Regions from separate parts of the Citrobacter sp. LST-B2 genome, predicted to be linked through region 1. Evidence: predicted binding sites of a transcription regulator. Region 1 holds the regulator's gene; the other holds the start of a gene.

The links. The regulator PhoB, encoded in region 1, activates phosphate uptake and scavenging genes when phosphate is short. The targets are predictions, from matches to a motif close to CTGTCATAAAACTGNCNNAT.
Region 2: the regulator PhoB is predicted to act here: its motif matches at 2,128-2,147, upstream of phnC (phosphonate ABC transporter ATP-binding protein).

The regions. Positions count from the first base shown of each region.
Region 1 is NZ_CP192598.1:1,241,545-1,245,970, reverse strand. It holds gene phoR (phosphate regulon sensor histidine kinase PhoR) at 1-1,294, opposite strand, end outside; gene phoB (phosphate response regulator transcription factor PhoB) at 1,336-2,025, opposite strand; gene sbcD (exonuclease subunit SbcD) at 2,222-3,424, shown strand; gene sbcC (exonuclease subunit SbcC) at 3,421-4,426, shown strand, end outside.
Region 2 is NZ_CP192598.1:4,605,070-4,609,495, forward strand. It holds gene crfC (clamp-binding protein CrfC) at 1-709, opposite strand, end outside; gene ACQ0PY_RS22235 (zinc ribbon domain-containing protein YjdM) at 1,239-1,574, shown strand; gene yjdN (VOC family metalloprotein YjdN) at 1,656-2,102, shown strand; gene phnC (phosphonate ABC transporter ATP-binding protein) at 2,235-3,023, shown strand; gene phnD (phosphonate ABC transporter substrate-binding protein) at 3,172-4,188, shown strand; gene phnE (phosphonate ABC transporter, permease protein PhnE) at 4,286-4,426, shown strand, end outside.

The DNA.
Region 1 (4,426 bases):
AAGCACTTTTTTTGGCAATTAATCGTTCCGGCAGCACAAAACTAAAGCGCGTCCCTTTACCCAGTTGACTGTCGATCATCAGGCGACTTTCATGATGATTCACCGCGTGTTTGACGATAGCCAGCCCCAGTCCACTGCCGCCCGTTTGCCGCGAACGCGCTTTATCAACGCGATAAAATCGCTCCGTTAACCGCGGGATATGTTCCGGCGCAATGCCCGGTCCGTTATCCTCCACGCTAAACTCCGCGCCGTACGGTACCGTCTGCCAGCGGACGGTGATATGGGTTCCCGCTGGCGTATGGTTCACCGCGTTATACACCAGGTTGGACATCGCGCTACGCAGTTGTTCTTCATTCCCCAGCACTTTCAGCTGGTTATCCACCTCAAAGCTAAAAGTGTGCTTCTGCTGACTGAGCGTCTGCGCCTCGCGTTCGACCATGCGCAATATCATCGGCACATCGACCTGTTCATTGAGCAAAAGCGTCGGTGCGGCTTCAATTTTCGACAGCGTGAGCAACTGTTTTACCAGTCCTTCCATGCGCGAGGTCTGGTCGCGCATCGTTAACAGCGCTTTTTCGCGCGTTGCCCCTTCCAGCGTCTGCTCGTGCATCATTTCAAGATAGCCCTGCAACACCGTAAGCGGGGTACGCAGCTCGTGGCTCACGTTGGCGAAGAAATTACGTCTTGCGCCTTCGAGCTGGTGCATCTGGGTCATGTCGCGCGCCACCATAAGCAGTTGCTTATCGGTATACGGCATAACGCGAATTTCCAGATGTCGCCCAGTATTAAGCACCAGATTCAGCGGTCGACTGAAGTCCCGCTGCTTGAGGTACTGCGTAAACTCCGGGTAGCGCAGCAGGTTAAGGATGTTCTGTCCGCTATCGTCCGGCCAGCGTAAGCCCAGCACCTGTTGCGCCAGACCGTTACACCAGAAGATCCCCCCCTCTTCGGTGGTCAATACCACCGCATCGGGCAGCGACTCCGCCCCGCTGCGAAAGCGTTTAATCAGATTGCCCAGCTCGCGACGACGCTTTTTATTGCGCAGTTGCATCTGATGCAAACCGTACAGCAGCGGTTCCCAACTGCCTCGTCCCGGCGGCGGCGTCATGCTTCTGTCGACCCACAGCCACCATGAGAGACGTAATAAATTCCAGAAATGCCAGATAAGCAGTCCTGTTACCGATGCCAGTAAAAACCACGGCAGGTAACCAAAAAATGCACTTAGGATGAAGGCCGGGATACAGCAAAGTATCAGTTCCAGCACCAACCTTTTCCATGACAGCCGTTCCAGCACGGGTCACTCTCCCTTCAGAGCCAGGCTCTTGTTCTTGCCTTTCAGAAACGGGTCGAAAAACGATACCCTGTCCCGCGAACCGTCTGCACCATCCGATCGTGGCCGCTGGCTTCCAGCGCCTTACGCAGACGGCGAATATGCACATCAACCGTGCGATCCTCAACGTAGACATTGGTGCCCCAGACGTGATTCAGCAGTTGTTCACGGCTGTAAACCCGCTCGGGATGCGTCATAAAGAAATGCAGGAGTTTAAATTCTGTCGGCCCCATGTCGAGTGGGTTGTCGCCGGTCATCACGCGGTGCGATGTGGGATCCAGGCTTAACCCCTGCATCTCAATGACCTCTTCCACCGCCATCGGCGAGATCCTACGCATCACCGCTTTGATACGGGCAACCAGCTCTTTCGGTGAGAACGGTTTGGTAATGTAATCATCCGCACCGGTTTCCAGGCCGCGTACGCGATCCTCTTCTTCCCCTCTGGCGGTCAACATCATGACCGGAATATCCCGGGTCATCGCTTCACGCTTGAGGTGTTTAATAAACTGTAGACCAGAACCGCCGGGCAACATCCAGTCAAGGAGGATCAAATCCGGCCAGGGTTCATTAAGCTGGTTCACCGCACTGTCATAATCTTCAGCTTCAACGGGTTGAAAGCCATTTTGCTCAAGCACGAAACAGACCATTTCGCGAATTGGAGCTTCATCTTCTACGACCAGAATACGTCTCGCCATGATTTGCCCTGTTATATAAGTTGCTTATCATCATCTGTCTTAATGCGGCGCCATTATGCGTCAGTTTTATGACAGATTTATGAAAATGTATGCTGACGTTAACCTTAGGTTGTTGATTTATGACACCCGAGAAACGAGATATTACAGCTCCCGAATGGTTATAATCCCCTTTATGCTTTTTTGCCATGGAACCGTTATGCGCATCCTTCACACCTCTGACTGGCATCTGGGACAAAATTTCTACAGTAAAAGCCGTGCCGCTGAACATCAGGCTTTTCTTGACTGGCTGCTGGAAACGGCGGTTGAGCAGCAGGTGGACGCGATCATCGTGGCAGGCGATATTTTCGATACCGGCTCACCACCAAGCTATGCCCGCGAGCTCTATAACCGTTTTGTGGTCAACCTACAGCAAACGGGCTGTCATCTGGTGGTATTAGCGGGAAACCATGATTCCGTCGCCACGCTGAATGAATCCCGTGAGATTCTGGCGTTTCTCAATACCACGGTGGTGGCCAGCGCCGGTCACGCGCCGCAGCTCCTGCATCGTCGCGACGGTCAGCCCGGCGCGGTGCTGTGCCCGGTGCCGTTTTTACGCCCGCGCGACATTGTCAGCAGTCAGGCGGGACTCTCCGGTCAGGAAAAACAGCAGCATCTGCTGGGTGCCATCACCGACTATTATCAGCAGCAATACGAGGCCGCCTGCGCGTTACGTGGCGATCTCGCCCTGCCGATTATCGCCACCGGCCACCTGACCACCGTTGGCGCCAGCAAAAGTGACGCTGTGCGTGACATTTATATTGGTACGCTGGATGCTTTCCCGGCGCAGAACTTCCCGCCTGCCGATTATATCGCGCTGGGCCACATCCACCGGGCGCAGAAAATTGGCGGTACGGAGCACATCCGCTACTGCGGCTCGCCCATCGCGCTGAGCTTTGACGAATGCGGCAAAAGCAAATACGTGCATCGGGTGGACTTCCAGGACGGCGCGTTAGCCGGCGTTGAGGAACTCATCGTTCCGGTTACGCAACCGCTGGCAATATTAAAAGGCGATTTCGCCGCCATTACCGAACAGCTGGAGCAGTGGCGTGACAGCCCTCCGGCCCCCCCGGTCTGGCTGGATATCGAAATCACCACCGATGAATACCTGCATGATATGCAGCGGAAAATTCAGACGCTGACGGAAACGCTGCCCGTTGAGGTACTGTTAGTCCGACGCAGTCGGGAGCAGCGCGAACGCATGTTGTGTAACGAACGCCGGGAAACGCTGAGCGAGCTGAGCGTGGATGAGGTATTTACTCGCCGTCTGGCGCTGGAAGAACTTGAGCCGCCGCAGTGCGAACGCCTGACAGCACTTTTTCACCGCACACTACAGACACTGTCCGGGGAGCATGAGGCATGAAGATTCTCAGTCTGCGCCTGAAAAACCTCAATTCGCTGAAAGGGGAATGGAAGGTCGATTTCACGGTGGAGCCCTTTGCCAGCAATGGCCTGTTTGCCATTACTGGGCCTACGGGGGCGGGTAAAACCACTCTGCTCGACGCGATTTGCCTGGCGCTGTACCACGAGACGCCACGCCTGAATACCGTGTCGCAATCGCAGAACGATCTGATGACCCGCGATACGGCGGAATGTCTGGCGGAAGTGGAGTTTGAAGTCAAAGGCGAAGCGTATCGTGCGTTCTGGAGCCAGAACCGGGCGCGCAACCAGCCCGACGGTAATTTACAGGTTCCGCGCGTTGAACTGGCGCGCTGTGCCGACGGGAAAATCCTTGCCGACAAAGTGAAAGACAAACTGGAGATGACGGCGGAACTGACCGGTCTGGATTATGGTCGATTTACCCGTTCGATGCTGCTCTCGCAGGGGCAGTTCGCCGCCTTCCTCAACGCGAAGCCGAAAGAGCGTGCGGAACTGCTGGAAGAGCTGACCGGCACGGAAATTTACGGCCAGATCTCTGCACAGGTGTTTGAACAGCACAAAACCGCACGCACCGAACTGGAAAAATTACAGGCGCAAGCCAACGGCGTCGCGCTGTTAGCCCCCGAGGCGTTGCAGACGCTGACAGAAAGTTTGCAGGCACTCACTGACGAAGAAAAACAGCTGGTCGCCCAGCAGCAGACTGGACAGCAGCAGTTGAACTGGCTGACGCGACAGCACGAACTGCAGACCGACGCGAACCAGCGTCAGCAGATGCTGCAGGTTGCCCAGGAAGCGCTGGAAAACGCCCAGCCACAGCTGGCAACGCTCAGCCTCGCACAGCCTGCCAGAGCGTTGCGACCATTGTGGGAGCGCATCCAGGAACAATCCGCTACCGTTTCCCGCACTCGCCAGCAGATTAACGAAGTAAATACTCGCTTACAGAGTAGATTTACGCTGCGCAACCACATCCGACGCCAGGCAGAGC
Region 2 (4,426 bases), 1.7 Mb from region 1:
GATAGTTCTCCAGCCCCGCCAGGTGCACAAACTCCACCTCAATCACCGGAATATGTTCAATCGCCGCATAGGCAGAAAAGGGAAAATCGACCTCCAGCGCTTTCGACAGGCGCACCAAATCGTTAAGGCTTTTCAGGCAGTGAAAGATCGGCTGTGCACCAAGATAATGGCGCTCAAACGCTTCCCCTCTTTCGATGCGCTGCATGAGGCCGTTCATGTCTTTATCAATTTCCAGCACCTGCGTCAGATTCTGCCGATCGCAGGCGCGCATGCTCTCTTGCAGGGTCTTCATCAGCGCATCGATGGGCGCAACGTGGGAAAAATGCAGCACCGGTTCTTTCTGACCAGGCGTATGGCGAATGAGCGTCGGCAGCGCGGTCATTGGACGGTTGCGATTGGGCAGCACCTCCGTGCCGACAATCGCATTGATCGTCGTCGATTTTCCCGCTTTCATGGTGCCGACGATCGCCAGCACCATTTCCAGTCGCGAGATTTTTCGCAACTCATTGTTCAGCGTGGCCTGCTGGGCCTCGACACCCCGGGTACTGAAATGCATGGGCTGAACGTTGAGATCGTCCTCACTTTTTAATGATGAAGTGCTCTCCAGAGTGGCCGTTGGCATTTTTTTTACGGTCTTAAGATGCTCTAAAGAGAGCATCAGCAAGCGTTCCGCTTCCTGGCTCAATTCATATATTGTCTGTGTGTACATAAAAAATGTTTCCTTAACGCAAATTTTTATTGCTTTTATTTAGCCGTTTCGTTTATTAGTGAATTCTCGGCTTTAATAATTACGTATGAAAAAAAGAATTTATTAATTAATCTATTGATATCAATGAATTTATTATTTTAATTGCTATTTTTTTGAATAACACTCAGTGGCATAAGAAAGTAAAAAATCGTAGTTCAGATTTATAATAACCCAGGCCAATTTTGGTTAATTTTACCTACCAGAAATAAGGGGCAAGGTGAGGTAAACGAACCCTAAGTAAAACTCGCTGAGCCAATTAGTTAGAATATTTCTCGTCACCTTATCTCAAATAACAAACGGTAGCAATTTCCCTTAAAAATAATAGCGCTTTTTTTCTGTCTGGCAGACAGGTTAGGTCACAGTACGGTATTTACCTTAAAAACAGAGTAGTCCCGACAACGTTAAGGATTTTGTGTATAATTGCGTCCTTTTTCGGCAATCTGCCATTTTTTGGGCGCTTTTGCCCTTGCTGACTTTTGAGGAAATCGACATGTCATTACCCCACTGCCCACAATGCAACTCCGAATACACTTACGAAGATAACGGCATGTACATCTGCCCGGAATGCGCCCATGAATGGAACGATGCAGAACCAGCGCATGACAGCGACGAACTGATCGTTAAAGATGCCAACGGCAATCTGCTGGCTGACGGCGACAGCGTCACCGTCGTGAAAGATCTGAAAGTCAAAGGCAGCTCTTCAATGCTGAAAATCGGCACGAAAGTAAAAAACATTCGTCTGGTGGAAGGCGACCACAACATCGATTGCAAAATTGATGGCTTTGGTCCGATGAAGCTGAAATCAGAATTCGTGAAAAAGAACTGATGTAAATTGCCCGGTGGCGCTTCGCTTACCGGGCCTGCGATAACTACACTTAACTGGCTTCTCTTACCTGAGGTAAAGATTATGTCGTTAAGTCCCTACATCTCTTTTGCCGGAAACTGTGCCGACGCCATCGCGTACTATCAAAAGACGCTGGGTGCAGAACTCCTTTATAAAATCAGCTTCGGTGAAATGCCCAAACCGGCGCAGGACAGCGAAGAGGGTTGCCCGTCCGGAATGACATTCCCCGATACCGCTATCGCTCATGCCAACGTGCGCATTGCCAATAGCGACATCATGATGAGCGATAGCATTCCCACAGGAAACGCTCACTATTCAGGTTTCACGCTGGTCCTCGACACGCAAAATGTCAACGAAGGGAAGCAATGGTTTGACAATCTCGCCGCAGAGGGTCAAATCGAAATGGACTGGCAGGAAACCTTCTGGGCGCATGGCTTTGGCAAAGTCAGCGATCGCTACGGCGTACCGTGGATGATCAACGTCGTCAAACAACCCCAGCCAACCGAGTAACCTCACGGGAGGCATGCCTCCCGTTCTGTCATCAAACTCACCTTAACTCTTCATCGGCAGGTAACGTCCCCTTAACCCAAACGTCATATTGATCCGCCACGATAGGGCCACTTTTTTTAGAGAGGCCGCATCATGGAAACGATCATTCGCGTCGAAAAACTCTCCAAAACGTTCAATCAGCATCAGGCGCTGCATGCGGTTGATCTGAACATCTGTGCCGGTGAAATGGTCGCTCTGCTGGGGCCGTCAGGTTCCGGCAAATCCACCCTTTTACGTCATCTGAGCGGTTTGATTACCGGCGATAAATCAGCAGGTAGCCGCGTCGAACTCCTCGGTCGCACCGTTCAACACGAAGGTCGACTGGCGCGCGATATCCGCAAAAGCCGCACGCATACCGGTTACATCTTCCAACAGTTCAATCTGGTGAATCGCCTGACAGTGCTGGAGAACGTGCTGATTGGCGCGCTCGGCAGCACGCCGTTCTGGCGCACCTGTTTTAGCTGGTTTAGCGCAGCGCAGAAACAGCGCGCGCTCCAGGCACTGACCCGCGTCGGGATGGCGCACTTTGCGTACCAGCGCGTCTCTACGCTCTCCGGCGGTCAGCAGCAGCGCGTGGCCATTGCCCGGGCGCTGATGCAGCAGGCCAAAGTGATCCTCGCCGACGAGCCGATTGCCTCACTGGACCCGGAATCCGCGCGCATCGTGATGGACACCCTGCGCGACATCAACCAGACCGACGGTATTACCGTCGTCGTCACGCTGCATCAGGTGGATTACGCCCTGCGCTACTGCGAACGGATTGTCGCGTTGCGTCAGGGACACGTTTTCTACGACGGCAGCAGCCAGCTCTTTGATAACGAAAGATTTGACCATCTCTACCGCAGCATGAACCGCGTCGAACAGAACGCGCAGGCTGCTTAATTCAAAAAGACCAGGCGTTATTGACGCAGACAGACTGGAGGCGGCCAGCGCGGAAAAACGGAGCGTACACATAGTACGTGAGGATGTTGAGCACTGCCCGAACTCAGGCTGGCAGGTGAAATAGCCTGGAACAACGTGAGGATAAAACATGAATTACAAGGCCGTTGCCGCGCTGGCGTTTACCAGCATGTTCAGCGTCAGTACTCTGCTCAGTCCCGCCTTTGCCGAAGAGCAGGAAAAAGCGCTGAACTTTGGCATTATTTCGACCGAATCACAGCAAAACCTGAAACCTCAATGGGATCCGTTCCTGAAGGATATGGAGAAGAAACTGGGCGTGAAAGTGAACGCTTTCTTCGCGCCGGACTACGCCGGGATCATCCAGGGTATGCGCTTTAATAAAGTCGACATCGCCTGGTACGGTAACCTGTCAGCAATGGAAGCCGTGGATCGCGCCAACGGCCAGGTCTTTGCCCAGACCGTCGCCGCCGATGGATCGCCGGGTTACTGGAGCGTGCTGATCGTCAACAAGGACAGCCCGATCAACAACCTCGACGATCTGATCGCCAAACGCAAAGATCTCACCTTTGGTAATGGCGATCCTAACTCTACCTCCGGCTATCTCGTCCCTGGCTATTACGTCTTCGCGAAAAACAATATCGCCGCCAGCGACTTCAAACGCACCGTCAACGCCGGTCATGAAACTAACGCCCTTGCGGTCGCCAACAAGCAGGTGGATGTCGCCACCAACAACACCGAGAACCTCGATAAGCTGAAAACGTCCGCGCCGGACAAGCTGAAAGCGCTGAAGGTTATCTGGAAGTCGCCGCTGATCCCAGGCGATCCGATTGTCTGGCGTAAGAACCTCTCTGAAGCCACCAAGGACAAGGTGTACGACTTCTTCATGAACTACGGCAAAACGCCGGAAGAAAAAACCGTACTGGAACGCCTGGGTTGGGCGCCGTTCCGCGCCTCCAGCGACCTGCAACTGGTGCCGATTCGCCAGCTCGCCCTGTTTAAAGAGATGCAGGGCGTGAAGGACAACAAAGGACTGAACGCTGAAGAGAAGACCAGCAAATCTTCTGCGATTAAAGCGCAACTGGACGATCTTGACCGTCTGACTGCGGCGCTGAGCGCCATGACCAGCGTCACCAAAGCGGTGCAGTAAACCTGACGCCCGCTGGCGCTTCGCTTACCGGGCCTACAAACGTAGGCCGGATAAGGCGGAGCCGCCTTCCGCCAATAACGTACGCACGGAGCTAAACATGCAAACCATCACCGTTGCCCCGCCAAAGCGCAGTTGGTTCTCGCTCGTCAGTTGGGCCATTCTGCTCGCCGTGCTGGTCGTGTCGTGGAAAGGCGCCGAAATGGCCCCGCTCACGCTGATTCAGGATTCTGGCAACATG